Regions from separate parts of the Alkalibacter saccharofermentans DSM 14828 genome, predicted to be linked through region 2. Evidence: a T-box and tRNA genes for the amino acid it is inferred to sense, from the RefSeq annotation. Region 2 holds a T-box; the other holds one or more tRNA genes.
The links. A T-box is a leader RNA that pairs with one kind of tRNA and senses whether it is charged. The one in region 2 lies ahead of BUB93_RS07630 (valine--tRNA ligase), so its partner is inferred to be a tRNA-Val.

Region 1 (19,435 bases), on a different contig from region 2:
TTTTCTACATCTACAATAAACCTCTCGTGAATTCCTTCACCTATTTTTTCAGCTTCATCGAAAGCTTCAACCTCAAACAATAGCCTTCGTCTGTCCACTTCCACCAATTTAGCTTTTCCTGTAACTTTCATTCCAACAGGAGTGGCTGCCAGATGCTTAACTTCAACTTTTGTTCCGACCGTGCTGAACCCTTCGTCCAAACCCCGTTGAGCCAATGACAAGGCGGCGTTTTCCATCAAGCCTACCATTTTCGGAGTGGCGTAAACATCTATGCTCCCACTTCCGAAAGATTTGGCAGTATCATCTTCAGTCACCACTATTTCCACGCTTAATTCTTCCCCAATCATGCTTTCGATTTTCATATCATCATTCCTCCGTTTCAGGGTATTATCCCAACACAATGCCTAAAATTTCCAAAGGTGCATCTATAAGGTGCGTGGGCATGCATCCTTCTATTTCTTCTTTTGATCCATATCCATAAAGCACCCCTATCGTATCCATGCCGATTTCCTTTGCAGCTTCAAGGTCAATGTTTCGGTCACCAACCATCACTGCATCCTCTGCTCTAATCCCGGCACTTTCGATTGCTTCCATGATGAAGTCTTTTTTGGTTCCTCTCTTCTGTGGAATATCATTTCCCACGATGCTGTGAAAATACTTGCTTAAGCCGTAATGTTCCATCTGGGTCACCGCATATGTTTCCGGCTTGTTGGTTGCAATCATCATTACTATGTTTTTATCCATCAATGTCTCTAGAAGCTCTTTTACCCCTTCGTAGATACTGCTTTCAAACAAGCCTTTGCTAATATAGTATTTTTTGTGTTCTTTCATCGCTTCGGCTCCTTCTTTTTCTGAGAAGCCGTACTTGGTTATTATCGTCCTGCTCAGAGGCGGGCCGATCAAGCTCTTGATATTTTCTAATGAGTCTGTCATCCCTTTTGTGGCCAGCGCCTTTTGAAAAGCCTTTGCAATGCCTGTTTCCGAATCAATTATGGTTCCGTCAAGATCGAACACTATCCCCTTGTATTTCATTTTTTTGCCCTCCGCTTTTAATTTTCTCAATGCATAGATACAAGACAAACCATCCCTTTCGGGATGGTTGTTTTATTTACTCGCTGAAAAGCTCATTGAACTCCAGGCTGTTCATAGTCTCTTTTTCCAGAAGGACTTCGCTTACTTTTTCCAGCTTGTCTCTGTTGTCCTCTAGGATTTTTAGCGCTTTCTTATAGGCGTTGTCTATTATCGTTCTTATCTCCTTGTCAATAGCAGCCGCTACCTCTTCGCTGTAGTTTCTGCTTCTCGCAAGATCTTTGCCGATAAACACCTCGTCATGTTTGCTCCCAAAAGTCATTGGCCCTAGATAATCGCTCATGCCAAACTCTGTGACCATCTTTCTTGCCATTTCTGTTGCTCTCTCTATATCATTTGTAGCACCGGTGCAGATATCGTCAAGCACGATTTTTTCTGCCGCACGTCCTCCCAAAAGACCTGCAATTTCATCAGCCAACTTTGCTTTAGATATATGGCTGTTATCATTTTCAGGTAAAGCCAGGGTATAGCCCGCAGCCATCCCTCTCGGTATAATCGAAATTTCATGAACCTCATCACAATTAGGAAGAACCCTCATTACTATTGCATGTCCAGCTTCATGGACTGCAGTAATCTTTCTGTCGTGCTCAGTGATAAGCCTGCTCTTCTTCTCCGGGCCGGCTATAACCCTTTTGATTGCTTCTTCCAGCTCTTGCATTCCGATTTTCTTCTTTCGCTTTCTTGCAGCGAGCAAAGCTGACTCGTTCATAATGTTTTCAAGATCGGCTCCTGTAAATCCCGGGGTGCTCTTTGCTATTGTTCTAAGCTCAATCTCATCTTCCAAAGGCTTATCCTTAATGTGTACCTTAAGTATCTCTTCTCGTCCTTTAACGTCAGGTCTGCCTACGACTACTTGTCTGTCAAAACGTCCCGGTCTTAATAGCGCTGGGTCCAAAATATCTGGCCTATTCGTCGCTGCTATCATTATTATGCCTTCGTTGTCTCCGAAGCCATCCATCTCCACCAGCAATTGATTAAGTGTTTGCTCCCTCTCATCGTGTCCTCCGCCTAGGCCCGCTCCTCTTTGCCGACCTACCGCGTCGATTTCATCAATGAAAATTATACAAGGCGAGTTTTTCTTGGCAGTTTCGAACAGATCTCTAACCCTTGAAGCTCCTACGCCTACGAACATTTCCACAAAATCAGATCCACTAATGCTGAAAAAAGGAACTCCCGATTCACCGGCAACTGCTCTTGCCAAAAGGGTCTTACCAGTTCCCGGAGGACCCACTAGGAGAACACCTTTAGGTATTCTGGCTCCAAGCTCTAGATATCTGACAGGAGACTTAAGAAAATCTACTATTTCTTCAAGCTCTTCCTTTTCCTCATCCGCTCCTGCCACATTCTTAAAAGTAACGCCCTTCTTAGAAGGCGTATGCAGTCTGGCCTTGCTTTTTCCAAAGGACATCACTTTGCCCCCGCCTCCACCGGACTGCTGAGTAAACATCAAGAAAAACACTACCATCAGGACCACTAAAAACAGTGTGGGAAGTATGGTAACCCACCACGGAGTCTGCTCTGGTTCCAGATAGGATATGTTGATTTCTCCACCACCTTGTATGTGGCCGTTTATAAATTCGGTAAAGGAACTTGGTATGACTATACTTATGAATTCAGTTCCGTCATTCATTGTACCTTCGACTTTGTATCGGTCTATATTCACGTTTATCTCTTCAACTGAGTTATTGGTTATGCCTGTTACCAATTCATCGTATGATATGATATCAACGTCGCTTTGACCTGTGTTTATAGTTGTTACAGCCAGTATTATGATAAGAAGAACTATCATATAAAAGCTGATCATCCGCAAATATTTGTTCAAGCTCTCACTCCCCTTCGCTTATAAAATTGTGATACATTATTCTAACATACATTCTATAGAATTACAACGAAACCTAGACGTATACTTCTTCCTTTAAAACCCCTATAAATGGGAGGTTTCTGTACTTCTCGGCAAAATCAAGTCCATAGCCCACGACGAATTCATCCGGCACGGCAAAGCCCACAAAATCTATTTCGACCTCCGAGATTCTTCTCTCTGGTTTGTCCAATAGACTGCATACCTTAATAGAGTTTGTGTTTCTATCTTTGAATATCTTGATCAGATAAGATAGCGTCAGACCACTGTCGACGATATCTTCTATTATCAACAAATCCCTGCCTTCGACGCTTTTATCTAAATCCTTCAATATTCTCACTTCACCTGAGCTTCGGGTTCCGGTTCCGTAGCTGGATATGGCCATAAAATCTATTTCCAGAGGTATGTCCATGCTTTGAACCAGATCAGACATAAATAAAACAGACCCTTTCAGCACGCAGATTACCAAAGGATTTTTGCCTTTGTATTCCTCTGCCAGCTCCTTCCCAAGTTCGCTGACCCTTTTCTTCAGGGTTTTTTCATCAATCAACACATCTTTAATATCGTTAAGCATTTATTTCCTCCTGGATTTTATAAAACGCTAAGCGCATTATTTTTTTAGTATCTTCGGTGACTTTGAATTCCTCGCTTGCCGCTATGCCTGCCAGCCAGATAATCTCGTTGCCGACTTCAAACACAAGTATGCTGTCCCTATTATCGGACGGTATCTTATTATCAATTAATATCTCTTTAATTTTTCTTTTATTTTTATGCCCTAGAGGTCTTATCCTGTCTCCAGGCTTTCTCTGCCTTAAAACGATATGTTCTCCAATCGCAATAATTTTATCATAATCGAAGAGAAATTCCCCTTGTTTTTCAGGTTTTTTTTGTTTTTTATCGTTTTTTTTCAGTGCCGTTTCTACCACGATTTTTATCTTGGAAAGGACGTAGCTTTTTCCGGGATAAATCTTATATTCAAAATAGGGCGTTGCCCGGTTTGTTTTTTTTGATTCTACAGTTATCTTGTCGTAGGATCTGCGCAAAAGAAAATCATTCGGCAATGACACTGTCCAAGTAGTATCTTCTTTGTCTCCAATCTTTTCCACAGCCTTTTCAAGATGTGCGTGTTGAAATTTAATGTTATCGCAAATTTCTTTATATTTTCTTAACAGAACTTTTTTTTGCATCAGCGGTGCTTCTCTTGATAATTCATTGTAGCTTATGCTTGCCTTGTCTTTATACTTATGCCAAATCTCATCAACCTCTGCAGTTATATGCTCTTCGTACTCCCTTGCAATTTTCGACAGGTTCGCAATGCTCTCATCAATTATAGGGTTATACTTTTTTAAAAGCGGCATCAATTCATGCCTTATGCTGTTTCGGTGATAATCCGTTTCCATATTGGAAGCATCATGACGGTATGGGATTGACTTTTCGTGGCAATAATTCAAAATATCACTTTTACGTGCCAACAGCAAAGGTCGTATTACCCCATCCTCTCTTACCGGGTCTATCCCCTTGAGTCCGTTAATGCCCGTACCTCTTATTATCCTCATCAAAACAGTTTCCACCTGATCGTCCTTGTGATGTCCAGTAGCTACTTTTACGGAACCGTTTCTCCTTTTGATTAAGTTGAAGAAGTTATAGCGCACTATTCTACCCCCCTCTTCGAGAGATAGTCCTTTAAATGCACAAAACCCCTTGATGTCTGCGCTTAACACCTTAAGCTGTATTCCGTTATTATCGCAGTAATCCCTGACGAGCATTTCGTCCAAGTCTGATTCTCCGCCCCTTAAATTGTGGTTTATGTGGGCGGCGATTATTTTTATGTAGTTGCTTTTGCTAAATTCTTTTAGAATATGTAAAAGGGCCATGGAATCCGCCCCCCCAGAAATGCCTGCAACAACAGTATCTCCCCTGCAAATCATTTCATTTTGCCGTATGTAATTCAAAATCATTCTTTCCATTGACCCACCGACTTTATACTTTTATAATTGTATTCTACATTTTTTCTCTTTCGGATTCAACAGGTAAAAACAGCGACTCCGATTCTTAAACCCAAATAATAATCAGCATAAAAAAAAGCCCATTCTCATGAACTTAAAAAAATGGTGGTCGCAATAGGGCTCGAACCTATGACCCCCTGCTTGTAAGGCAGGTGCTCTCCCAGCTGAGCTATGCGACCAAAGTGTAAGCCAAAGACAAAAGCCTTCGACTTCTCCAGTTAAATGAACGACCTATGTCTGCGCAAATAACCGTTTATTAAATTTAATGGTGACCCCTAGGGGACTCGAACCCCTGTTACCGCCGTGAAAGGGCGGTGTCTTAACCGCTTGACCAAGGGGCCTGGTTAATTAAATATGGTAGCGGCGAACGGATTTGAACCGCTGACACTACGGGTATGAACCGTATGCTCTAGCCAACTGAGCTACGCCGCCATGTTAAATGGTTGCGGGGACAGGATTCGAACCTGTGACCTCCGGGTTATGAGCCCGACGAGCTGCCAGCTGCTCCACCCCGCGTCGTTTGGTGCCGGAGATCGGAATCGAACCGATACGATCTTTTGGGATCGCAGGATTTTAAGTCCTGTGCGTCTGCCAGTTCCGCCACTCCGGCTCTCTTAAGAGACAAGCACCATTATAGTATATAAAAAATGCTAAGTCAATACTTTTTCTTAATTTTATTTCTTTTTATTTTATGATAAACTGAACCTTCCAGATTGTCGCTGTCACTGATTACTATTTCACTGATTTCATAACGTTCCATAAACCTTTTAATTATAGCGGCCCCCGATAGAATAATATCTGCACGCTTAGGTTCAAGGCCCTTTACACCAAGCCTTTCCTTTAAAGTCATTTGGGAAAGCCTGCGGTAAATCTTTTCAATTTCATTATAGGAAAGCCTGCTTCCATCTATCTTGTCCGGATCGTAAGATTCAAGGCCTAGCTTTATTGCTGAAAGAGTGGTAGCCGTTCCGCCAATACCTACTAAAAGCTTATCTGATACCCCATCCTCAAACTTTTTATCGAAAATATTATCTAGATGTTCTTCAAGTAGGACTATCATGCCAATATCTGGGGGATCACCTAATGGAAACTTTTCGCTTAATCGAACAGCTCCTATATCCAGGCTTTTCAAACATTTTCTTTCTCCTTCTTTTATTTGTATAAACTCAGTGCTTCCTCCTCCTACATCAATTATAAGGAAATCTCGAGACTCCAGAGAGCTGACCACTCCCAGATATCCGTACAATGCTTCGTCTTCACCAGAAATCGTCTCCACTTTGATTCCCGTCCTGTCAAAAGCCTCAGCGATAAAATCAGATTTGTTAACTGCATCTCTCAATGCGCTGGTGCCATAGGCAACAATGGCCTCCACGCCATTTTGGTCGCATATTGCCTTTACCTCCTCCAAGCCTTTCAAGTTTCTTTCCATGACCTCTCTTGAAATGATTTTGGACTTGTCCAAACCTTCCCCCATTCTAGTAAAAAAAATGTGCTTTTCCTTTTCTATGATCCTTTCACCTTCCGTTTCAGCCACCATTAGCCTCATGGAATTGGTTCCTATGTCAACAGCTGCTATTTTCAATGCTCAAAACTCCCTTTTTAAAAAAATTATTTAAAAAAAAGCACCCCTCCGGGATGCGAAATTTTATGATTGCTATCTGTTAAAACACCTGTTCTTACCCTTTTTTGCACTTTTTTTAAGAGCCTGTTGTCTTTCATCGCTGTCTTTTAAAAACTGGTTTATCTTGTCTTCAATCGTTACCGGCGCACTGCTTACAGGTACACTTTTTTTAAACCCAGAAGACTTAGGATAGGGTCGCGGTCTTGGTGCTTCTTCCTTTTTAGGCTGCGCTTGCCTGATGGAAAGTCCTACCTTACCTTCAGTTACAGAAATAACCTTTACTTTTACTGTGTCATTTACATTCAAGTGATCAGAAACTTCTTTAACATAACCGTCAGCTACTTCGGATATGTGTACGAGTCCTACCTTACCCCCTAAATCAATAAATGCTCCAAATTTCGTGATGCTTTTTACAACACCTTCAACAATTTGATCAACCTCAAATGGCATCAAAAAAATCCTCCTTGTTTATTTGTTAGTTTTTATTACTATCAGGTTCAACTTCGATAATTATTTTCTCACGGGGATAAACGAGCCCGAAGTACCGCCTCGCCAATGTCTCGATATACTCATCGGAGTGAATCTGCTCTAGCTCCTGGGTGAGTTGATCGGATTTATCTTTTTCTATTGAAATTTGTTCCTGAAGATAATCCCTTTGACTTCTCAGTTGGATCAACTGGATTTCGGTGGATACAAAATTATAAAGAAAATACCCGCATACCAATAAGACAATCAACCAAGTGGCTCTGTTGGGTTTTTTTCTCCTCTTCTTTTTCACTGGCTTTCTCCCTTAAAGAATATTAATTACATTATTCCATAAAACCATAGAAATTACAAGGTGCCAGAGGTCAATAAAGGTTATTTTTCACAATATATTCCTACTTACTGATATCTTTCCTGTACTGCATGCCTTCAAAGCTTATTTTATTGATTTCACCGTATGCTTTTTCTGCTGCTTTTTTTAGGTCTTCACCAGTGGCAGAAACCGCAAGTACACGCCCCCCGTCGGTGACGACTTTCCCATCTACAGTCTTTGTGCCGCAGTGAAAGACGATGGCTCCATCTACCTCATCGATTCCTTTTATTTCCTTGCCTACCTCGTAGTCCCCTGGATATCCTCCTGAAGCAAGAACTACGCAAACAGCCTTGTCGCTTTTCCACTTCAAGTCATTAGGAGAAAGGTTGCCCCTTACGACTTTTTCGAATATCTCTACTATGTCGGATTCCAGCCTCAACAAAACAGACTCAGTCTCAGGATCTCCGAATCTTACGTTGAATTCGAGTACTTTCGGCTTTCCGTTCTTTATCATAAGGCCGATGAACAAAACCCCTCTGAAGTCCATTCCTTCAGAAAGCAGCCCTTTCATGATAGGTTCAAGTATCTCTTTTTTCATAGTTTCTTCCAATCCATGGTCAAATAGCCTGTTTGGTGAATACGTCCCCATTCCACCGGTATTCAGCCCTTTGTCCCCGTCAAAAATCCTCTTGTAGTCTTGTGCGCTTTCCATTGGTATTATCTTTTTGCCGTCCACAAAACACAAAACTGATGCCTCGATGCCTTCCAAGAACTCTTCAAGCACCACAACTTTTCCTGAGTCTCCAAAGACCTGTTTCTCCATCATGTCTTCTAGAGCTTCCAAAGCGACATCCTTAGTTTCCGCTATTATTACACCCTTGCCCGCAGCAAGACCGTCCGCTTTTATCACTACCGGATAACCGTACTTGTCAATATCTGACACCGCATTTTGGATGTCGTCATACTCTCCATATGCCGCAGTGGGTACGTCGTACTTCATTAAAAACTTTTTCGTGAATGCCTTGCTGCCCTCAAATTGAGAACAAACCTTGTCCGGTCCAAAAACCGCAAGCCCTCTTTTATTGAATTCATCAGAAATGCCGAGCACAAGAGGAAGCTCCGGACCAACAACAGTTAAATCTATATTTTCTTTTTGAGCAAAATCCGCTAAAGCGGTAATATCGTCCACTTTGATATCAACATTCTCCGCTTGGCTCGCCGTGCCTGCATTGCCGGGAGCGCAGTAAACTTTTTTTACTTTTGGACTTTGGACTATCTTCCAGACCAAAGCATGTTCCCTTCCTCCTGAACCTACTACCAATACCTTCATTTTTATTGCTCCTTTAGTGTTTAAAATGTCTCATGCCGGTAAAAACCATGGCAATACCGTACTTGTCGCAAAGCTTAATGGAATCTTCATCCCTGATTGACCCACCAGGCTGAATGATGGCCGTAACCCCTGCTTTGTTCGCAGCTTCCACAGAATCTTCAAAGGGAAAAAACGCATCTGAGGCCAACACCGACCCAATCAAACTTTCTCCACCTTGTCTAATTGCATTTTGCAAGGCCCAAATCCTGCTTACCTGTCCCGGGCCATTTGCTATGAGCATTTTATCCTTAGCCAAACTGATTCCATTGGATTTAGTATTTTTCACCACTTTCCAGGCAAAGATCAAATCTTCCATTTCCTCTTTTGTTGGCTGTCTTTTAGTGACAACTTTTAAGTCCTCTCCCAAGAGCACGCTGTCAGTATCCTGCAGCAGGATTCCGCCCATGACTTTTTTGAGCTCATAGCCTTGATATCTCTTCTCTATGCCCTCTAATTTGAGTATCCTTATGTTCTTCTTCCTGGTGAGCACCTCAAGAGCTTCTTCGCTATAAGAAGGAGCAACCAGCACCTCAATGAAGAGTTCGTTTATTTTTTCCGCCGTTTTCTTGTCAATTTCTCCGTTTGCTACCACTATGCCTCCAAAAATAGATACAGGGTCTCCTTCGTAAGCCTTGATAAAAGCCTCATAAATGCTATCGGCACTTCCAACTCCGCAAGGGTTCGCGTGCTTAACCGCCACCACCGTAGGGGTACCGTAAAATTCCTTCAATGCCTCTAAAGCTCCGTTTGTGTCATTGATATTGTTATACGAAAGCTCCTTGCCGTGAAGCTGAACAGCATCCACCAATGTTCCGCTTTGTTTTCCGACTTCTTTATAGAAAGCCGCTTTTTGATGAGGGTTTTCACCGTATCTTAAATCCTGTACTTTTTCAAAGGTTACAGTCAAAGTCTCATCCATTGTTTCCTTGCCGGCTTGCTCTTTAAGGTAAGCGCTAATCATAGCATCGTAATTTGCCGTATGCTGGAAAACTTTTAGCGCAAGGTCGTATTTGACATCTACATCTACCGATCCCTTATCCTTAAGCTGATCTATTACCGTCTTGTAATCCACAGGGTCTGTTATGACCGCTACGTCCTTGTAATTTTTAGCAGCGGCTCTTATCATGGTCGGGCCTCCAATATCGATGTTCTCTACGGCCTCTTCCAGACTCACACCTTCTTTAGATATCGTCTCCTTGAAAGGATAAAGATTCACCGCTACGATGTCTATTGGTTGTATATTTAGCTCCTGAAGCTTTTCCATGTGGGCGGGATTGTCTCTCATGGCAAGAATTCCTCCATGTATGCCGGGATGAAGAGTCTTTACCCTGCCGTCCAAACATTCAGGAAATCCAGTCACGTCGCTTATGCCTGTAACTTTAATTTTGTTTTCCTCTAGAAGTCTTGCCGTGCCGCCTGTGGATATGATTTCCACGCCCAGATCCTCCAGGGTTTTTGCAAATTCCAACACTCCGCTTTTATCCGATACACTGATTAACGCTCTCATAAAAACCTCCTCGTTATTTTATACGCACTTTTCTTCCTTCAACTCGAATATTTCCCAGGCAATATTCCTTAACCGCTGCCGGCAGAATTTCATGCTCCACCTCCAAGACCTTCATCTGTAGAGATTTCGGATCGTCCCCATCTACGCTTACGCATTTTTGCATTACAACAGGTCCCGTGTCCGTGCCTTCGTCTACGAAATGCACAGTAGCTCCTGAGACCTTAACGCCGTACTCTATAGCCTTTTCGTGCACCTTGAGGCCATAGCATCCATCCCCACAAAACGAAGGTATCAGGGAAGGGTGAACGTTCATGATTCTATTTCTGAATTTCTTAACCATTTCTTGAGGTACAATCTTCAAATACCCTGCCAGAACAACCAAATCTATAGACTTTGCTTCAAGCAAATCCATGACCATTTTATCATAGTCAGGATCCTTGCCGGAAATATAAACAGATTCTATCCCAGCTTTTTGGGCTCTCACGAGTCCGAATGCACTTTTCTTGTTTGAAATCACGAGGGCTATTTCCCCGTAGGTATTATGCACCTTATCGATCAGGCTTTGAAGATTGCTTCCTCCACCTGAAACCAACACCGCTATGCGTTTCATCTGCACAACTCAACCCCTTCGCCTTTTTCAACGCGACCGATGACCACAGCTTTTTCTCCGATTTCGGCCAATGCACCCAATACGTTGTCTTTTTCCCTTTCCGATACAACAAGCATCAGCCCAATTCCCATATTGAATGTGGAATACATTTCCTTGTCAGAGATATTGCCTTCTCTTTGTATAAACTCGAATATAGGCAGCTTACTGATCGAATCCTTATTTATGACGGCTTTCAACCCTTCCGGCAGAGCTCTTGGCACGTTTTCGTAAAAGCCTCCACCCGTTATATGGGCTATTCCTTTTATCTCTCCGGCTTCCAATGCGGCTTTTATCGATTTTACATAAATTTTAGTGGGCGTCAAGAGCACGTTTCCGAGCTTGTCTTCAAGTTCTTTTATCTCATCCTGTAAATTGTATTTCTTGTGGTCCAACAGAAGCTTTCTCACAAGGGAAAATCCATTGGAATGAACCCCGCTGGAAGGAACTCCGATTATTACGTCCTCTTCTTCGATGGTGCTTCCGTCAATTATTTTCGATTTTTCTGCGACTCCCACTGCAAAGCCCGCCAAATCATACTCATCTTCGTGATACATATCCGGCATTTCTGCAGTCTCGCCGCCTATAAGTGCCATTTCCCCTTCAACGCAACCATCGCACACGCCTTTAACGATTTCCTCAATCACTTCGGGGTTGTTCTTGCCGCATGCTATGTAGTCCAGAAAATACAGCGGCATTGCACCTTGACAGGCTATGTCGTTGACGCACATGGCGACACAATCGATGCCTATGGTATCGTGTTTTTTCATCTTTTGGGCTATCAAGAGTTTTGTTCCCACTCCATCGGTTCCTGATATCAGCACAGGGTTTTTGTAGCCTTTAGGAAGTTCGAACATTCCCCCAAATCCTCCAAGACCGGATATCACCCCTTGGGTTTTTGTTCTCGCAACATGTTTTTTAATTCGGTCAACAGATTCGTAGCCGGCCTCTATGTCAACTCCCGAATCCTTGTATGTAAATTCCTTCATGAGAAATCCTCCTAGTCTTATTCTTCCATTACAGGCACTTCCATAGGGTAATCGCCGTCGAAGCAAGCTCTGCAGTAAGTAGTTCCTCCTCCGACGCTCTCAACCAGCCCTTCAACAGATATGAACGCCAAAGTGTCCGCTCCTATCATGTCTCTGATTTCCTCTACAGTCTTCATGGCACCCACAAGATGCTTTCTGTACGGGGTGTCGATGCCGAAGTGACAAGTATGGGCTACAGGCGGGCTGCTTACCCTAAAGTGAACCTCAGTAGCTCCAGCCTCTCTTAAAAGTTCAACTAAGTGTTTGGATGTAGTTCCCCTTACTATTGAATCATCGACTATCACGACGCGCTTCCCTTGAACATTCTCTTTAAGGGCATTAAGCTTAAGACGCACTCCCTCTTCCCTAAGCTCTTGGCTAGGCTGGATGAAGGTTCTTCCCGTATACTTGTTTTTTATAAGGCCGATTCCAAAGGGAATCCCCGAAGCTTCCGCAAATCCTATCGCTGCAGGTATGCCCGAATCTGGCACGCCTATTACTACATCTGCATTCACCATACTCTCGGCTGCAAGAATCTTGCCTGCATTATGCCTAGACAGATAAACGCTTATTCCGTCTATTACAGAATCCGGACGAGCAAAGTAGATAAGCTCAAAAATGCAAAGCCTCTTTTTGACCCAGTTGTTTTGGCTATAGCTTTTCACTCCATTTTGATCGATAATTACAATCTCTCCGGGATCTATATCTCTAATCAGCTTTGCCCCAATAGAGTCAAGAGCGCAACTTTCAGATGCGAGTACATATCCTCCGGTTTTAGTCTTTCCAAGACATAATGGCCTTAAACCATGGGGATCTCTAATACCTATAAGCTTATCCTCAGTAGTGATCACAAGAGCATAGGCTCCTTTTATGATTTCCACCATTCTCTTTATAGATTCCACAATTCCGTTTTTCAGTCCTCTAGCAATGAGATTGACTATAACCTCCGAATCGATAGTGGTCTGAAAGACGACGCCATTGTCTTCAAGCATTTCTCTCAATGCTCTTGCATTTACCAAGTTCCCGTTATGAGCAAGGGCGATCTGGCTGTTTTTATAGTTTACGACAAGAGGTTGAGCATTTTCAATGTGGCTCTCCCCTGTAGTAGAGTATCTGACGTGCCCGATTCCGATGTTTCCTTCAAGCTCATTGATGCTGTTGCCTCTGAATATTTCGCTTACCAGGCCCATTCCCTTGTGCTGTTGTATCTTGCCATCTTTGTTAGTGGCTATGCCCGCGCTTTCCTGCCCCCTGTGTTGAAGGGCGTATAATCCATAATAAACAAACTGTGCGCTTTCGATTTCTTTTTCCCTGTTATATATACCGTAAACGCCGCATTCCTCTTCCAATTTATCTTTATCAAATAGATCGATCATCTTTTCCTCCTGGTTTTATTCAATCCTGCTCAGGACTTCACGGTAGGTCTCTTCCACCTTGCCCAAGTCTCTTCTGAACCTATCTTTATCCATCTTTTCGTTTGTTTCCATATCCCATAGTCTGCAAGTGTCAGGTGAAATTTCATCCGCCAGGATTATCTCTCCGTTATGTCTTCCGAACTCTACCTTGAAATCTATAAGGTTTAGCCCTTTCTCCTTGAAGAACTCAACCAAGATTTCGTTGATTTTGAAAGTATATTCCTTTATCTTTTCAAGCTCCTCGGTAGATGCAAGGCCCATCACCCTGGCATGATACTCATTTATGATGGGATCGTGAAAATCGTCGTTCTTATAGCAAAATTCTAGAACCGTCTCGCTTAACTTCGTTCCCTCTTCAATTCCAAGCCTCTTGCTTATGGAACCGGCAGCCACGTTTCTTATTATGACTTCCAGGGGCACGATTTCTACAGCCTTGACCAATTGCTCCGTCTCAGACAAATATTTTACGAAATGTGTAGGGACTCCTTTTTTTTCGATGAGGGTAAATATGACGCTGCTTATTTTGTTGTTTACGACTCCCTTGCCGCTTATCTTTCCTTTTTTCGCACCGTCAAAAGCAGTGGCATCGTCTTTGTACTCGACAACATACAAATCTTTATTGTCAGTTTTGTATACTTTTTTAGCTTTTCCTTCATAGAGCATCTCCAGCTTTTCCATAAAAACTTCCTCCTTAGATTAAACGACGATAAGCCTCTTTTTTACAAGAGACTTATCGTGTTTTATTTAGTCTATCGCCGACTGTTTTATTATCATATGATGATTTATTTTTACAAAAATCCTTTTCGGCATATCTCCACCTCAATGAAATCAAACACCCTAACCGCTGTACTTCACCTTAATAATAGCAAACAGACAGTAATAAATCAAGGTTTTTCCGTACTATTAAAGCAATACTCAAGATAATGTTCGTGATTACCCGAAATATTTAACGCCGGATTCAAAAATCTTTTGATCTTTTTCTCCCGGTATATTCTTATAGAGACCCTCTCCAATACGTTCCGAATGCCCCATCTTCCCCAGCACCCTTCCGTCAGGGCTTGTTATTCCTTCCACAGCCCACTCTGATCCGTTTGGATTGGACAAGCCGTCACTAGCTATATCACCCTTCAAATCCACGTACTGAGTCGCAATCTGACCGTTTTTTTCCAGTTGCTGCAATACTTCCCTGCTAGCCGCAAATCTTCCCTCTCCATGGGATATGGGCACCATATGCATTTGACCCACTTCTACCTGGCTGAACCAGGGCGAAAGGTTTGAAGTTATCTTGGTTGCTGCAATTTTAGAAACGTGACGTCCTATGTGGTTGAATGTAAGCGTCGGGTCCTCTGGAGAAATCTCCCTGATTTCACCATGAGGCAAGAGCCCCAGTTTTATCAGTGCCTGGAATCCGTTGCAAATACCTAGAATCAGGCCATCTCTGTTATTTAGCAGGTTCATGACGCTGTCTTTTACGTAACCGTTTCTGAAAATTGTCGCTATGAACTTTCCAGACCCGTCTGGTTCGTCTCCTGCACTGAACCCCCCTGGGAACATAAGTATCTGGGAATTATCAATCCTTTTGATCAACTCATCAAGGGATTTGTCTATATCAGCGGCCGTCAAGTTCCTGAACACAAATGTATCAACCTGAGCTCCCGCTTTTTCAAAAACCCTCGCAGTGTCGTATTCACAGTTGGTTCCCGGGAATACGGGAATAAGAACTCTTGGTTTTGCAATCTTTGTCCCTGCCTTAGCTACAGGACCTTTGTCCCAGGCAACAGCCTTTATCTCAAGCTCTTTTTCCTCCGTTTCGGGGAAAATATTGGACAAGGGCTTTTTCCAAACTTCAAGCAGCTCCTCAATCTTTACCGATGAACCTTTCAATACAACCTTGCCGCTGTCAACTGTAAATCCAGCACAAATCGCTTTGCTGTCTTCCATGGTTGTTTCAAAGCGAGGCACCGATTCCTTAGGAACCTCTATGAGCATCGCCCCGATATTTAGCTCAAAGATCTTCTCTTCGGCAATGTCGCCAGCAAGCTCAAATCCTATATTGTTTCCAAAGGCCATCTTTCCTATGGCTTCTGCCATTCCGCCTTTTCCCAGAGCTTTTGCAGCTGCTATCACTTTGCCGTCTATCAGATTTTTGATTTTTTTATAAAGTTTTTTAAGCTCCACGAAATCAGGCACTTGTTTATCATCCCTTGCCACCTCTAAGAGGTACACTTTGGAACCTATGTTTTTAAATTCCGGAGTGATTATATTTTCCACCTTGTCGGAGGCAACTGCAAAACTTACAAGCGTGGGTGGAACATCTATTTCGTTGAAGCTTCCGGACATACTGTCCTTGCCGCCGATGGCCGCAAGAGAAAATGACTTTTGCGCCTGATATGCCCCAAGGAGGGCGCTAAAGGGTTTACCCCATCGTATCGGATCCTCACCAAGTCTTTCAAAGTACTCTTGAAAGCTGAACCTTATCTTCTCGACATCTCCACCCATAGCAACCATCTTGGCTACGGATTCAACAACGGAGTACATACCGCCATGAAATGGGCTCCATTTGAAAATTTCAGGTTGATATCCAAAACTCATAAGGCTGCAAGTTGAGGTATCCCCCTTCTCAATGGGGATTTTCCCTACCATGCCTTCAGGGGGCGTTACCATCTTCTTTCCTCCAAAAGGCATAACTACAGTACCCGCTCCAATAGTGGAGTCGAATATTTCAGACAACCCCTGCTGAGAGCAGACATTTAAATCCCTGAAGGTTTGGACAAAATCCTCTTTAAGATTTCCTCCCGAAGCCTTCCTCTTCTCAAAGCAACCTGATTTAACCGGAGATTTTACCAGTACCTTAGCATACTGCTTTGCACCGTTGGAATTCAAGAAGTCACGGCTAAGATCCAAAATCGCCTTGCCTCTCCACTTCATGACCAAGCGGCCAGTATCGGTAACCCTGGCAACTGCAGTGCCCTCAATGTTTTCCTCATTGGCATAATTTAAGAATTTATCAACGTCTTTCTTATCAACTACTACTGCCATTCTTTCCTGAGACTCTGAAATGGCAAGCTCCGTCCCATCAAGACCTTCATATTTTTTTGACACCTTGTCAAGATCTATTTCCAGGCTGTCAGCAAGCTCACCTATAGCAACAGATACTCCTCCGGCACCGAAGTCATTACACCTTTTTATCATCTTTGAAACTTTGGGATTTCTGAACAATCTTTGAATCTTTCTCTCTTCTGGGGGATTACCCTTTTGCACTTCTGCCCCACAGCTTAAAATAGATTCCTCTGTATGAACCTTCGAGGATCCCGTAGCTCCTCCGCAGCCATCCCTTCCCGTTCTTCCGCCGATGAGCAGTATGACATCCCCCACCACCGGCACTTCTCTTACAACATTTTCTTTTGGCGCAGCACCAATAACGGCACCTATTTCCATTCTCTTAGCAACGTAACCTTCGTCGTAAATCTCAGTAACTTGTCCTGTAGCCAAGCCGATTTGATTCCCGTAGGAGCTGAATCCTCTAGCCGCTTCCTTGGAGATTTTTCTTTGGGGCAGCTTCCCGTTCATCGTCTCTTTTATCGGCTTTCTAGGGTCAGCAGCTCCCGTCACTCGCATGGACTGGTATACATAGCTTCTTCCGGACAATGGATCCCTAATTGCCCCTCCCAGACAGGTCGCAGCTCCACCGAAAGGCTCTATTTCAGTAGGGTGGTTATGTGTTTCGTTTTTAAACATTAAAAGCCACTTCTCGTCTTTTCCGTCAATATCCACATCTATGTTCACGCTACAGGCATTGATCTCTTCCGATTGATCGAGATCCTTCAAATTTCCGTTTTTCCTCTCCAGCTTCATGTTGATGACGGCCATGTCCATAAGGGTCACAGGTCTATTTTGATCTCCATAAATCATTTTTCTCGTATCCAGGTAGTCTTTGTAAGCACCCTTCACATCTTCGGAGTATACTCCTTCTTCTATCTCAACATCTGTTATCTCCGTTAAAAAAGTGGTATGTCTGCAGTGATCCGACCAATATGTGTCGATAACCTTAAGCTCTGTTATCGTCGGATTTCTATCCTCGTCTTTTTTATAGTATTCCTGCACGAAAAGTATATCGTCATCGCTCATTGCAAAGCCCTTCTTAGACTTGTACCTAAGCAGCTCTTCTCTGCTTAATTCCACAAAGCCCTCTACCACTTCCACATCGGCGACTTCAACAGACTCGTCCTCAAGGGATTTAGGCATGGAAAGAGAAGCCTCTCTTGAGTCAACAGGGTTTATCAGGTAATCCTTGATGAGATCGAAATCCATCTCAGTTATATCTCCTTTAAGGACAATAAGCTTTGCGACCTTGAGCCTTACATCCTGCCCGTGAGTTATTATCCTGATTCCCTGAGACGCCCAATCTGCCCTTTGATCATACTGTCCAGGCAAATACTCAACAGGAATGACCCTTTCCCCATCTTCGAGGACAAAATCTCCTTCCCATATATCATCGGCATTAGGCTCTGCGAGCACTGTCTTTTTAATCATCTCGAATTGGTCAAAATCCTCAAGGCTTATATCGTATCTATTTATAACCCTCACATCAACCAGGCTTTGAATTTCCAAAGTTTCTTTAAATTCTTTCAATAGATGAAGACCTTCAACATTGAAGCCTTCCTTTTTCTCTACGAATACTCTTCGAATCTCTTTGTTCATGTTCAACCACCTTTTATTTTTTCTATTTACATATTAAATTATGCGAACATTTTTTTCAAGTTTTTTATTAATATCCGTATTTTTATTTCCATGTCCTTTTGATATAATTGTACATGAGGAGGGATATAATGTACATAAGACATTTGGCCCACAGCGGTTTTTTGGTCGTCCACGAAAAGTATGCCTTGCTATTCGACTGTATTGAAGAACCGGACTTAGAAGAGATCAAGGACAAGGACATAGTCTTTTTTGCTAGTCATAGCCACAAGGACCACTTTTCACCCGATATCGCAAGGAAGCTATCTAACTACCATACCACCTACATACTAGGTTATGACATCGAAGACAGAATTTCAACAAATCGGATATGGATCATGAATCCATATGATGAAGTCACACTAGGTGCTTTATACATAAAGGCTTTCGGAAGCACTGACAGGGGCGTTTCCTTTTACCTAAGGCTGGATGGCAAAAGCTATTTCCACAGCGGAGATCTAAACTGGTGGCACTGGAAGAGAATGAAGGAAGACGAGCTTGCTGCAGAGGAATCTGATTTTAAAAACGAACTCGAAAAAATCCGAGGTCTTGAAATCGATTTTGCTTTTGTTCCCGTAGACCCAAGGCTCGAGGAATTCGGCTTGCTTGCCGCCGACTATTTTATAAAAACCCTTTCACCAGAGCATCTAGTACCCATGCATTCCTTTGGAGATTACGGCTACTACAATGACCTCGATAAGAAAATTTCACTTAACGATACCGTATTGTTGACTCCGTCAGGGAAAAATCAGATTATATTTAAAGAGCAGCCTTAAGGCTGCTCTTTAACTTTGTACATATTTTGGGCTTCTTCCTTTTTAACATGTTCAGTCAGGCTCTCCACAACAACAGTCATTGTTCTCGCACCCAATGTGATGGCGATTTCGTCACCGACCTTAATATCCGTTCCGGCTTTTGCCGCATTTCCATTGACCGTTATCTTTCCTTTGTCACAAGCTTCTTTTGCAAGAGTCCTGCGCTTGATAAGCCTGCTGGTTTTTAGATATTTATCAAGTCTCATATGTCACCTCAATTTTTTAAAAAAAAACGGGACTATAAAGTCCCGAAGAAAAATTACTTGTTAATTGAATCTTTTAAAGCTTTTCCCGCTTTAAATCCTGGTGCTTTGGAAGCAGGAATTATCAATTCTTCCATAGTCTTCGGATTTCTTCCTTTTCTTTCAGCTCTTTCTCTAACGTCAAAGGTTCCAAAACCTACCAAGGATACTTTATCTCCTTTTTGCAACTCTTCGGTCACAACATCGATAAATGCATTCAACGCCTTTTCGCAGTCTTTTTTAGCAATATCCGTCTTTTCAGTCATTGCAGCAATTAATTCAGCTTTGTTCATTTTTCACCCTCCT
Region 2 (13,360 bases):
GCCCGGCGGCTTGACGACTACAGAATCCATAATCAAGAATATACCTATGATTATTCCATATTATATTCCTGGGCAGGAAGAGGAAAATACCGACTTTCTAGTTGAAACGGGAATGGCTATCAAAGTTGACAAAATAAAAGATTTGACAAATGTCGTAGACTACCTGGTCCACAACAAAGACATTCTCGACAGTATGGCTCAGAATATGTCTGAAATGGCCAAGGAACAATCAATTGACAGAATAATTGCTCTCGGAAGCGAACTTATTGCAAAAAATATTGAGGGCAAGTATAAAAATAAAACACTCGTGATGCCTTCATAGGCAAAACGGGTGTTTTTAAAAATGAAAAAACAACGAGGTTATTGTAAAGTAGGTGATCAGCACTAAAGCGTCCAATATGGTGCTGATCATGGGATTAGCCATAATGGCAGGATCCAGTCCGATTCTTTTCGCAAACATAGGTAGGGCGCTTCCTATAAGCTTTGCCAACGTAATTGTGGCAATCAGCGTAAGGCTGACTACAAACGAAAGCAAAAATGTATAATTGCCAATTATGTACATCCTGATGAAGTTCAAAAATGCCAGGCTCAGGCCGATTAGAAAGCTTACTCTCAACTCTTTCCATATAATGCTGAAAAGATCTCTGAATTCTACGTCGCCGACAGCTATGGAACGGACCATCAAAGTTGAGGCTTGAGCCCCTGCATTTCCGCTGGTGCCCATAAGCATGGGGATATTTGCGCTTAATATTGCCATGCTGGCAATTAAAGCTTGGTAGTGTTCCATTATAGCGCTTGTAAATGTTGCCGAAATCATCAATACTGCCAACCAAGGAAAACGCTTCTTAAATAAACCTGCAACAGTGGATTCGAGATAGCTTTCCTCGGAAATCTGCATACCAGCCATCATATGAAAATCCTTTGTGGTTTCTTCTTCCATTACATCCATTATATCATCAACTGTTATGATGCCTACAAGTCTGTTCTCAGAATCAACTACCGGCATTGCCAAAAGATCATATTTTAAGAACTTATCCGCAACATCCTCTTGATTGTCGTGGGTTTCGACGCTTATGAATTCTTTATTCATTATAGCTTCCACCTTTGAGTCTTCTGAGGATAGTATCAGCTCTTTAAGGGATATTATACCCTCTAACTTTCTTTCGTTGTCTGTAACGTAACAGGTGTATATGGTTTCTTTGTCAACGCCAATTTTTCTGATTCGATTGATAGCTTCTCTGACGGTCATGCGCTTTTTCAAGTCCACAAATTCTATGGTCATTATGCTTCCGGCGGAATATTCAGGGTAGTTGAGGAATTGATTTATGAGCCTTCGTTCATTTTCGGGAGTGTTTTGCAATATTTTTTTTACGAGATTCGCAGGAATCTCCTCCAAATAGTCTATCTTGTCATCAAAATTCAGCTCGTTGACAAGCTCCTTAAGTTCATCCTCATTAATGAGCTGAGAAAATTCAACTTGATATGAGGGCTCCATATGTGAAAAAACCTCCACAGCCAGATCCTTTGGAAGAAGTCTAAAAATCAGGAGGCTTTCCTTTTGGCTGACTTCTGCCATTGCTTCTGCAATATCGGGAGCATGAAGGGTAGAAATATGAATTCTTAAATCCTTGAATTTTTTCTCTTTAAGAAGTTCCAACAGCTTCTTCATTATAAACACCTCCTGTAATGTCTATACCCATATAGTAATAAGTGACACTGAAGTCAACGTATCTATTATAATTATTATATATTAAGATATCAACTAAAAAGACACGATAACGACACAAGAATAGGTTATAATATAATCAAAAGTCAACTATAGGGTGATTTTATGAAAAAAATATTTGTGGTCGAAGATGAGGAAAACCTAAGGAATCTGATAGAAGCCTATCTGGTAAAAGAAGGCTTTATGGTGGTTACTGCTCAAAATGGTCTTGAAGCTGTAGAAAAGTGGAGGGACTCCTTGGCGGATATAATAATTATGGATATTATGATGCCCGGCCTTGACGGATATGAAGTGCTGGATTACATAAGGAAGGACAGCAAGGTTCCGGTTGTTTTTCTTACCGCAAAAAGAGAACTTGAAGATAAGATAAAGGGTTTTGAAACAGGCGCAGATGATTATCTAGTAAAGCCCTTTAGCATGAAAGAACTGGTAATGAGGACCAAAGCCATACTTAAAAGATCAGGAAACCAGGAAGATTATCTCCAGACATACGGAGAACTGACTATAGATCTGATTAAAATGGAAGCTAGAGTCAGTGGAGAGTTAATCGAGCTTTCCCGTAAAGAATATGAGCTTTTAGCATACCTGGCAAAAAACATAAATATACCCATTAGTAGGGGCAAGCTCCTTGACGGGCTCTGGGGAATAGATTTTGAAGGTGATGACAGGGTTGTGGATACAGCAATAAAAAGGCTAAGAAAAAAACTGGGAGCAGCTGAAGGTTATATCAAGACAGTGAGAGGTTTAGGCTATAAATTTGAGGTGTGACGATGAAAAAAAGCATTTTTAACAGAATATTCATTTACATGGCTATACTGATCCTTATTATTTCCGGATTCATCGTGTTTATGGTGGAGTTCTTTCTTGATGATTTTTATTATATGACTCAGGAAAATTCCTTGAGAGAAACAGCAGAGGAAATTCAGGAATTATATGATGAAAACAATGCCGATATCGAGGATATCCTAAAGACTTACTCATTAAGCTTGGGGATGACTGTTGAAATAGTCACAGATAGAGGAACTGTTCTGTACTCTGGAAGCGTGTCTGGAGGGTCAGGGAATATGAGGCACATGATGAATATGATGATGGGGCAGGGTAGGTTTTACAGGATGAATGCAAATGACTCGTCTGTGGAGCAAGACTGGCTTATCTTCAATCAAGAATTAAGTGATGGCAACTATTTAGTGATTAGGACTGGATATGAGTCTTTTCAAAGGGCGATTGAGGCGTTGAAGAGTTTTATGATGTATCTCATCTTGCCGGTTTTGATACTGTCTATTGCCGTTATATATCCGTTGTCTAAGGGTATATCAAAACCGTTGGTAGAACTTAATAAAGTGGCCCAGAGGATGAAAAAGCTTGATTTTAAAGCTAAATACAGCGTAAGGTCCCAAGATGAAACAGGACAGTTGGGGCAAACATTAAACGAATTGATGGTAAAACTTGAAGATACCATCAGGCAGTTAACGGAAGAGCTTGAAAAAGAAAAAAACCTAGACAAGATGAGAAGGGAATTTGTCGCAAGGGTTTCCCATGAAATACAGACGCCGCTTACTGTAATAGAGGGTTATATTGAAGCAATCGAAGACAAGGTGTATGCAAACGAAAAGGACAGGGATAATGCGTTGAGGGTAATATCCTTAGAGGCTGATAAGATCAGCAAGATGACTCAAGATCTTTTGGATTTGTCTCAGCTTGAATCTGGAAGCTATAAACTGGTAAAAAGAAAATTCAATTATTCCGATCTTGTCAGGCAGGTTCATGAAAAATACTCAAACCAGAAGAGGGATTCAAACGTAGAATTCAGGCTGGTTGCAGATGAAGGCTGTGAGTATCATATTGATGGAGATGAATTCAGATTGGAACAGGTTTTGAACAATCTGTTAAACAACGCATTCAATCACGTCAGGCAGGGCGGCAGAGTAATTTTATCGGTTGAGCACAATGGAGGAATCATAACAACCGGGGTATTCAATGAAGGGGAAAAGATAAACGAAAATGAACTGGATTACATCTGGGAGAGCTTTTTCAAGGGAGACAAGAGGAAAGGTAAAAAAGGTGTCGGTTTGGGACTTTCAATAGCCAAGAACATAATAAGCCTTCACGATGGAAAGTACAAAGCTGAGAACAGAAACGATGGTGTATGCTTTAGTTTTGATTTACATGAAAGCAAATGAATCTAACGTATAATTGATGATTTACAAGAAGAAGATTTTCATGTAAAATGTATATGTGTTTTCAACTTAATATTAAAAGGTAACGATGAAGAGGAGTATAAAAGACCGGGCTACAGAGAGGAGAATCCAAGGCTGTGAGATTTTCCGTCAAAGGCTTTTAGAAGGTAGCTTCTGAACCGCCTTGCTGAACATATAGTAAGCAAGGACGCAAATGCGTTAAAATTGGAGTTGGGTTATAAACCAATTAGGGTGGAACCGCGGTAGATATCGTCCCTTGCTGATTAGCAGGGGATTTTTTTTTGAAATAATATGTAAACAGGAGGAAAAAATGAACAAAAAGCAATTATCTAAATCTTATGATCCTATCGAATTCGAAGATGAAATTTATGAAAACTGGGAAAGACGGGGCTATTTCAAACCGGAAGCGAACAATGACGGCAAGCCCTACACAATAGTGATGCCTCCTCCTAATATAACAGGACAGCTTCATCTGGGACACGCCTTTGATGGAACTCTACAGGATATCATTATCAGATGGAAAAGAATGCAGGGGTTCAGCGCTTTGTGGCTTCCGGGAACAGACCATGCGAGTATAGCTACAGAAGTCAAGGTAGTTGAAAAAATTAAAGAAGATGAAGGAAAAACAAAGGAAGAGCTTGGCAGAGAGGAGTTTTTAAACAGAGCCTGGGACTGGGCCGTGGTTTATAAAAAAAGAATAGTGGATCAGTTCAAAAAGCTGGGCGCTTCATGCGATTGGGACCGGGAGAGGTTTACCATGGATGAGGGCTGCAGCGAGGCGGTTGTGGAAACTTTTGTACGGCTATATGGCAAGGGGCTTGTCTATAGGGGAAACAGAATAATAAATTGGTGTCCTGACTGCAAGACTGCACTTTCCGACGCCGAGGTGGAGTACAGTGAAAAAAGCGGAAACCTTTATCACTTGAGATATCCTCTAGAAAGTGGCGACAAATATTTGGTCGTAGCAACGACGAGACCGGAGACCATGTTGGGAGATAGCGGAGTGGCCGTGAATCCCAACGATGAAAGATACAAGGACTTGATAGGCAAAAATGTAATACTGCCTCTTATGAACAGGAAAATCCCAATAATCGCTGACGATTACGTTGATATGGAGTTTGGGACAGGTGCAGTTAAAATGACTCCTGCTCATGATCCAAATGACTTTGAGGTCGGCTTAAGACACAACCTGGACCAGATTAGAGTCCTTGACGACTCTGGAATCATGAATGAGCATGCAGGAGATTACAAGGGTCTTGAAAGATACGAAGCGAGAAAGAAAGTCTTAGAAGATCTTAAGGCTTTAGGGCTTATCGAGAAAATCCAAGAGCATGTGCATAATGTGGGAGCCTGTTACAGATGCGACACTGTAGTTGAGCCTATTATATCAAGGCAATGGTTTGTAAGCATGGAGCCACTTGCTAAGCCTGCAATAGATGTGGTAAGGGATGGAAAAACGAAATTCGTGCCTGAAAGATTCAGCAAGATTTACTTCAACTGGATGGAAAACATAAAAGATTGGTGCATATCCAGGCAGCTGTGGTGGGGACATAGGATTCCCGCATATTATTGTGACGATTGCAACGAGGTCATGGTTTCCAAAGATGAAGTTACTTCTTGTGGCAAATGCGGGTCGGGAAATGTTAGGCAGGATGAAGATGTGCTTGATACATGGTTTAGCTCTGCACTTTGGCCATTTTCAACTTTAGGATGGCCGGAAAACACTGAAGACCTTAATAAATTCTATCCAAATAATCTTCTTGTCACAGGATTCGACATTATTTTCTTTTGGGTAGCAAGAATGATCTTTTCAGGAATCGAACAGATGGGGGAGACTCCTTTCAGTGATGTGTATATTCACGGATTGATCAGGGATGCGCAAGGGAGAAAGATGAGCAAATCTCTTGGCAATGGAGTAGATCCCTTGGAAGTTATTGAAAAATACGGAGCGGACCCGCTTAGATTTACTATAGTGACAGGAAATGCGGCAGGCAACGATATAAGATGGCACGATGAGAAGGTTATAGCTAACAGAAACTTTGCCAATAAAATCTGGAATGCTTCGAAATTTGTCATAATGAATACAGAAAATGACGTCATTTTAGAAATAGCTGACGTAAAAGATGATTTGTTGTCCATGGACAAGTGGATTTTGAGCAGACTGAATCAAATAACAAGAGAAGTAAATGAAAATATGGAAAAATACGAACTGGGAATAGCAGCTCAAAAATTATATGATTTTTTATGGAACGAGTATTGTGACTGGTATATCGAACTCGTAAAAAGCAGGTTGTACGGTGATGACGATTCTAAAAAAGCTGCTCAGGCTACATTGAAGCATGTGCTAAAAACCTCATTGAAACTGCTGCACCCATTTATGCCATTTATAACGGAAAAACTGTTTTTGGCTATACAGGATGAGGAAGAAACAGTAATGTTGTCTAGATGGCCTGAATGGAAGGAAGACCACTGTTATAACGCAGAAGAAAGCGAGATAGGGTTTGTTATGGATGCAATAAGAGCTGTAAGAAACATAAAGGCAGAGCTTAATGTTCCTCCCTCAAAGAAGGTCAGCATATTTGTAGTTCCATTTGACAGCAAGATAGAAGAGATAATCATAAAAAATGAATCCTATATAAAAAATCTTGCCAACGGATCTAGCGTAAAAGCAGTGGGGAAAGATCATGGATTGGAAAATGCCACTGCGGCATTGATCGATGGCGCCGAAATCATGATTCCTTTGGATGAACTTGTAGACAAGGAAAAGGAGCTTGAAAGACTGAATAAGGAAAAAGATAATCTGGCTAAAGAAATAGACAGAGTTGTCAAAAAACTTTCAAATGAAGGCTTTATAAAAAAAGCTCCAGAAAAGGTTGTAGAAGAAGAAAAGGCAAAACAGGAAAAGTATCAAAAGATGTATGACAATGTTTTGGAAATGATCAAAAAATATGAAAACTAAGATTCGATGATATCCAAAGGTAAAAGGGAGGCAATAAAAAAACAGCTTAGGCTGTTTTTTTTACTCCTTTATCAAGGAGTCGATTATATCGGTATAAATATTTTGTCCCTTAGACTCCCAATTTGAACATATATACTTGGCCTGGGTTTTGCTGGGGACATTAAGGGATATGGATATCAGAGAAACATCATTTTCCATTAATCTAAGGCTGACATCAAACTCGCCGTCTCCGGTAAGCTTATAAGTGGCCAGATTTTTTACCTGCCTTAAAACTTTATCCTTGTTTTGGCGGATGAATATGTCTAATATCTCCTTTATGAATAAAGGTATCCTGTCAGAAAATAGAGACAGGGTTTCCCTACCTTTTTCAGAAATAGAAAAATAGTCTATATCGCTGTCATTCATCTTGTATAGAAATTCATCATCTAATAGGCTATTGATTAAAAACTGTATATCAAAGTAACTGATTTGAACGTTTTCCAATACGATTTGGCTAATTTGTTCCTTGTTTACCGGAACCTTGAATTGGTCCAGTGCATATAATATAATTAGTTTATTCTCAAGTATGTTTTCTGAGTCAAAATACAATTGGTACACCTACTTTCTGTTTATATTATAACAGAAAAGGGTGACTCATATAAGTGCAAAATACGATAAGGAGCAATAAAATGACTGATAATCTGATAAGCTATATAGAATCTTTGGGAGTATCTAGACTGGGTTTCTTTGGTGCAAAAAGCGTAGTGCCAAATAATTGGAAAGAGCTTGAATATGGGATATCATTTTCGATTAAATTGTCGGAGCCTATAGTTGATGACATAAAAAGCGGTCCTTCGAAGACTTACTTTGCCCATTACAGAAGCGTCAACTACCATATAAACGAGGTCTCACTCAAAATAGTGCTATATCTACAAAAAATGGGGTTTAAAGCTGTGCCCATACCAGCATCACAAACTGTAAGCGAGAAAAATGAAATCAGTGGAGTTTTTCAACACAGAACGGCGGCCACTTTGTCCGGCCTGGGATGGGTAGGGAAAAGCGGCATGTTCATAGACGACAAGCTTGGTCCCTCTGTGAGATTGGGGACGATTTTTACCAATATGAAGCTACCTTCGGCATCTCCGGTCAGATCAGGTGGGTGTGGATCGTGCAGGATATGCGTTGAAAGCTGCCCGGCAATGGCTATAGAAGGAAAAGAGTGGAAAGCTGGAATGGAAAGAAACGAGCTATATGACGCAAGGGCATGCAGCGATTACATGAAGGAAGCTTACAAAGACATAGGAAGGGGAGTCGTATGCGGCATTTGTATGAGCATTTGTCCCAAAAACCATACAAGCAACAAATGACACATAAATATTAACGGGAGATGATTTTATGGAATTTAATTCAACTGATCAAATGAAAAATATGGGAATATTGAGAATGAGGAAAAATTGGCTTAATTCTGTAGCTGTTTTGATCATCAGTTTTTTTATATTAAGCTCGATATCATTCATAGATGGTTATTTTCAAGTCATGCACGAAATTTTTGGAACACAGGCTCGAAACCTTACCAGTCTTGCTGGGATTCAATCGATAATATTTACAGGGCCAATATCCTATGGAGTAGCTTTGTTTTTTCTGAATGCAGCAAGAGGCAATGAGGGGGAAATAGTCCATGTTTTTACCGGGTTCAAGAGGTTTGGAACGACGTTTCTCTGTGGCCTTATGCAAACTATATTCATAGTGCTTTGGAGCTTGCTTTTCATAATTCCGGGAATTATAGCAGCTATCAATTATTCCATGGCATATTATCTGTTGGCGGATTATAAAAGCCTATCTGCAATGGATGCTCTGTCTATGAGCAAGGACATTATGAAAGGTCACAAGGGAAGGTATTTTAACTTGCTTATGAGCTTTGTGGGATGGTTTGTTTTTTCAGCAGTGACATTGGGGCTGGGTTACGTTTACGTCATGCCTTATTTCAACAACACAATTGCTGTTTTTTATCAGGATTTAATAAACGGAACAGATACTGACCTAATTAGAAAGTACGCCGGAGATGTTCAATAGAAAATGAAAACTGCCTGGAGCAGATGCTCCAGGCAGTTTTTTAAAGTTCAAATGCATCAGCAATAAGGTTGACTGCTTTTTGTTGATCGGCAGAATCAATCGCATAACTGATTTTGATTTCTGAGGTTGTAACCATTTGAACTTCAATGCCTGCTTTGGCAAGAAGCACAAATATTTGAGCTGCAACTCCACTATGGCTTCGCATCCCAATTCCCACAACTGATAATTTAGATATGTCTTCATTTATACCATAAGAAATCTGTGGGTATTTCTTAGCCAGGAAAGCCAAGATGTCCCTGGTATCGCTCAATTCACTTTTTGGCGTAGTAAATGATATGCTTACCGAATTATCCTGTGGGGAAGTCTGACTTATCATGTCTATATTGATATCCTTTTTAGCCAGTGAATCAAAGATATCTGCAGTAGTTCTTATACTGTAGGGAACATGATTCAGTGTAATCATCACGTCGTTATTGTCAATTGCCAAGCCCGTTATAACCGCGCTTTCCATATTCTTCTCACTCTCCTTGATAACTGTACCTGGTTTTTCCCCCATGCTGGATGCAACTATAATTGGGATATGGTACTTTTGACCTAGCTCGATCGCTCTTGTATGCATTATGCCTGCGCCCAAACTTGCCATTTCCAACATCTCTTCGTAGCTTATGACGTCTAGTTTTTTTGCATTAGGGTAAACTCTAGGATCCAGTGAATATATTCCGTCTACGTCGGTGTATATCTCGCAAGGACACTGTAGCTTGCTGGCTATGGCGACAGCAGATGTATCCGAGCCACCACGACCTAAGGTTGTTATGTCTGACTCTTCGTTGGCGCCTTGAAATCCAGCAACTATGACTATTTTATCTTCCTTTAGGTGTTTTTTTATCGTGCTGTCGTCAATGTCTGCAATCCTGGATTTTGTATGATGTCCTGTGGTCTTTATTCCTACCTGTGATCCTGTCAATGATATAGCTTGATGTCCCATGCTGTTTAGAGCCATTGACAATAAGGCAATGGATACCTGTTCTCCTGTGGAAATAAGCATGTCGATTTCCCGCTTTGGCGGATTTTCTGAAATCTGATAGGCCATTTCCAAAAGCTTGTCGGTATTGTCGCCCATAGCTGAAACGACCACCACTATTTTGTGATTTTCTTCCTTCTTTTTTATGATTCGCTTTGCTACATTTTGAATTCTATCTATATTTCCGACGGAAGTTCCGCCGTATTTTTGCACTACGATATTCATTTTAGCTCCTTTATAATGTTATCCTCTAAGATCATCAAGCAACTCTGTCTTGCTTTTAGTTTTATCATCAATATCCTTAATGACTTTTGCAGGAGATCCTGCTACCACGGTGCCTGAAGGAACATCTTTTGTAACGATTGCTCCGGCAGCTACCACGGAACCTTTTCCGACTTTTACGCCTTCCAATATAACTGCGTTTGCTCCTATGACTACATCGTCCTCGATAATAACAGGAGTCTTGCTTGGGGGTTCTAATACGCCTGCTACCACAGCGCCTGCTCCAAGATGTACGTTTTTGCCTAGCTGGCCTCTAGCGCCTACTACGGCATTCATGTCGATCATGGTTCCGTCTCCTATGTTTGCACCTATGTTTATAACCGCACCCATCATCAGAACGCAGCTTTTCCCTATATGTGCACCTTCTCTGATAAAGACGCCTGGTTCGATTCTAGCATCCACAGCAGTCATGTCAAGCATGGGAACTGCTGAGTTTCTTCTGTCATTTTCGACTCTGCAGGATTTGATTTTCTCTTTGTTTTTATCGATAAACGGCAAGACTATATCGCTTTCTCCAAATAATGTAAAGGAACTAGGAAGACCGTAGTATTCCATGCCTTCAAGGTCTGCTTCTGTGAAGTCACCGTTGATATAGGCTTTTACAGGTGTTTGTTTTTGTACCGCCTTTATGTATTTTGCAATCTCATAAGGGTTGGTAAGATCAAATTGTTTTTTTAATTCTTCGTTTGTAGTCATATTAACTTCTCCTCTCAATTATAAACCTAGCATTTTTTTCATATCGTAAAGTCCGTTTTTTTGAACGGCGATGTATCTAGCAGCCTCCACCGCTCCTTTAGCAAACACCTTTTTTGAAGTCGCAGTGTGCTTGATTTCGATATTTTCATCGTCACCTGCGTACAAAACGGTGTGTTCGCCTGCGATAGTACCACCTCTTACGGCGTGTATTCCAAGCTCTTTGTCCTGGCGTTTGGCAGAGGTGCCTTCACGGCCGTAAGTAAAAGTGAATTTTTCTGCTGCGCTTTCGTTTATCGCATTTGCGAGCATCAGTGCCGTACCGCTTGGAGCATCAACTTTTTTGTTGTGGTGTTTTTCGATTATTTCAATATCAAAGCCTTGCAACATCTTTTCAGCTTGTGATACAAGCCCGAGAAGGACATTGACTCCTATGGACATGTTTGCTGTCCTAAATACCGGTATTGACTTCGATAGTTCTTTTAATCGATCTTCATCAGTTTGACTCAATCCGGTAGTAGCCATTACCAATGGTATTTTTTTGTCTTCTGCAAAATCGACTATTTTGTCGAATGCGCTGAAGTGTGAAAAGTCGATGATCGCATCAATCTTTTCTTGTACATCTTCCAGTTCGGTATAAACGGTAAAGGGGCTGTCAGGCGATTGTGACGAGTCAAACCCGGCAACTATTTCCATGTCATCCCTCTCAGCTACGAGAGATGATATGGTTTTTCCCATTCCACCGTTGCATCCACTGAGTAAAATTTTCATTTTGTTTCCTCCAAATTAAAGTATTCCGTAAGCTTTCATCTCTGATTCAAGAATCTTCAAATGATCCTCTTCCATTTCTGTCAAAGGCATTCTAACTTCTCCCGTGTCCATTCCCATTAGCTTTAAAGCAGCTTTTATAGGTATGGGATTTGCTTCAATGAACAATGCATCATTTAGGCCATTCATCTTAAGTTGAAGACTAAGGCTGCCTTTTACGTCTCCGGAGAGGTATTTTGCAACCATGTCATGCATGTCTTTAGGAATTATATTTGCACTGACGCTGATGACTCCGATGCCGCCGAGAGATAGGATAGGCACCACCTGATTGTCATTTCCCGAATAAATGGCAAAATCTTCCCCGCACAATCTAGCTATTTCAGCTACTTGCAATATGTCTCCGCTAGCTTCTTTAACAGCGGTTATGTTTTTTATCTTTGACAATTCAACCATGGTGTCAACGCTAATGTTAAGGCCCGTTCGGCTGGGAACATTGTAGACTATGACAGGGCATGATACGCTGCTTGCAACTGCTTCGAAATGCTTGACGATACCCTTTTGAGTACCCTTGTTGTAGTAGGGGTTCATAACAAGTACTGCGTCGGCTCCCACTTGGTCTGCATATTTTGACATCTCAACAGCGTGGAAGGTGCTGTTGCTTCCGGTGCCTGCAATGACTGGTATCCTGCCTTTAACTACGTCTACTGCAAACTTGATCTCATCTTGCTGCTCCTCGTCAGAGAGGCAAGGCGTCTCACCTGTAGTCCCACAAATAATGATTGCATCGGTGCCTTCTTTGATGTGCCATTCAATCAGTTGCTCTAGCCTCGGATAATCTATTTTGTTGTCTTTAAATGGTGTTACGATTGCTACTCCTGATCCTTTAAATACACTCATATCATCACCTGCTTAATAAATTATTTTTAATTAGCAATTCTGCAATTTGAACAGCGTTGGCAGCTGCACCTTTTCTGATGTTGTCTGCTACTATCCAGAGATTCAAGCCGTTTTCCACGCTTTCGTCGCGTCTGATTCGGCCGACAAAAACTTCATTTTTGCCTTCTGCGTTTCTTGCCAGTGGATAAATGTTGTTGGCGACGTCGTCTTCTACCACTATGCCCGGTGAGTTTGAAAGCAAGCTGCGTATTTCTTTCAATTCAAAAGGTGTCTCGAATTCAAGGTTGACGCTTTCGCTGTGTCCATAAAATACCGGAACCCTTACCGCTGTAGCCGTGATTTTAAGTGAGTCGTCACCAAGTATTTTCTGTGTTTCTTCAATCATCTTCATTTCTTCCTTGGTGTACCCGTTGTCTAGGAACACATCGATGTGAGGAAGGCAGTTGAAGGCGATTTGATGAGGATAAAACTCGTTTGTTCCACCCTTTACGCCCTTCTCAAGATCTTCGTAACCTTTAATGCCTGATCCTGAAACCGCTTGGTATGTGGAATATACAATTCTTTTGATTTTGTAATTTTCATGAAGGGGCTTTAATGCCACTACTGCTTGAATGGTTGAGCAGTTAGGGTTGGCAATAATGTTTTTGTGCCATTTCAGATCATCCGGATTTACTTCCGGCACTACCAGTGGTACTGTAGGATCCATTCTGAATGCTGAAGAGTTGTCCACTACCACCACATTATTTTTTGCAGCGATAGGTGAA

Region 1: it has a tRNA-Val gene. The T-box ahead of BUB93_RS07630 (valine--tRNA ligase) is inferred to sense a tRNA for this amino acid. The anticodon was not compared.

The regions. Positions count from the first base shown of each region.
Region 1 is NZ_FQTU01000012.1:48,399-67,833, reverse strand. It holds gene BUB93_RS08705 (thioesterase family protein) at 1-362, opposite strand, end outside; gene BUB93_RS08700 (HAD hydrolase-like protein) at 388-1,032, opposite strand; gene ftsH (ATP-dependent zinc metalloprotease FtsH) at 1,109-2,911, opposite strand; gene hpt (hypoxanthine phosphoribosyltransferase) at 2,985-3,521, opposite strand; gene tilS (tRNA lysidine(34) synthetase TilS) at 3,514-4,914, opposite strand; tRNA gene BUB93_RS08680 (tRNA-Val) at 5,057-5,132, opposite strand; tRNA gene BUB93_RS08675 (tRNA-Glu) at 5,220-5,294, opposite strand; tRNA gene BUB93_RS08670 (tRNA-Met) at 5,309-5,385, opposite strand; tRNA gene BUB93_RS08665 (tRNA-Met) at 5,394-5,469, opposite strand; tRNA gene BUB93_RS08660 (tRNA-Leu) at 5,475-5,563, opposite strand; gene BUB93_RS08655 (Ppx/GppA phosphatase family protein) at 5,609-6,535, opposite strand; gene BUB93_RS08650 (S1 RNA-binding domain-containing protein) at 6,608-7,024, opposite strand; gene BUB93_RS08645 (FtsB family cell division protein) at 7,050-7,352, opposite strand; gene purD (phosphoribosylamine--glycine ligase) at 7,453-8,700, opposite strand; gene purH (bifunctional phosphoribosylaminoimidazolecarboxamide formyltransferase/IMP cyclohydrolase) at 8,714-10,246, opposite strand; gene purN (phosphoribosylglycinamide formyltransferase) at 10,260-10,856, opposite strand; gene purM (phosphoribosylformylglycinamidine cyclo-ligase) at 10,853-11,881, opposite strand; gene purF (amidophosphoribosyltransferase) at 11,899-13,296, opposite strand; gene purC (phosphoribosylaminoimidazolesuccinocarboxamide synthase) at 13,312-14,013, opposite strand; gene BUB93_RS08610 (phosphoribosylformylglycinamidine synthase) at 14,269-18,036, opposite strand; gene BUB93_RS08605 (MBL fold metallo-hydrolase) at 18,165-18,848, shown strand; gene BUB93_RS08600 (RNA-binding S4 domain-containing protein) at 18,845-19,093, opposite strand; gene BUB93_RS08595 (HU family DNA-binding protein) at 19,147-19,422, opposite strand.
Region 2 is NZ_FQTU01000010.1:23,453-36,812, forward strand. It holds gene BUB93_RS07610 (MGDG synthase family glycosyltransferase) at 1-322, shown strand, start outside; gene mgtE (magnesium transporter) at 338-1,669, opposite strand; gene BUB93_RS07620 (response regulator transcription factor) at 1,832-2,494, shown strand; gene BUB93_RS07625 (sensor histidine kinase) at 2,497-3,906, shown strand; T-box leader at 3,980-4,184, shown strand; gene BUB93_RS07630 (valine--tRNA ligase) at 4,235-6,883, shown strand; gene BUB93_RS07635 (DUF4364 family protein) at 6,944-7,471, opposite strand; gene BUB93_RS07640 (4Fe-4S double cluster binding domain-containing protein) at 7,552-8,229, shown strand; gene BUB93_RS07645 (DUF975 family protein) at 8,258-8,935, shown strand; gene BUB93_RS07650 (aspartate kinase) at 8,976-10,181, opposite strand; gene dapD (2,3,4,5-tetrahydropyridine-2,6-dicarboxylate N-acetyltransferase) at 10,200-10,934, opposite strand; gene dapB (4-hydroxy-tetrahydrodipicolinate reductase) at 10,953-11,702, opposite strand; gene dapA (4-hydroxy-tetrahydrodipicolinate synthase) at 11,718-12,596, opposite strand; gene BUB93_RS07670 (aspartate-semialdehyde dehydrogenase) at 12,601-13,360, opposite strand, start outside.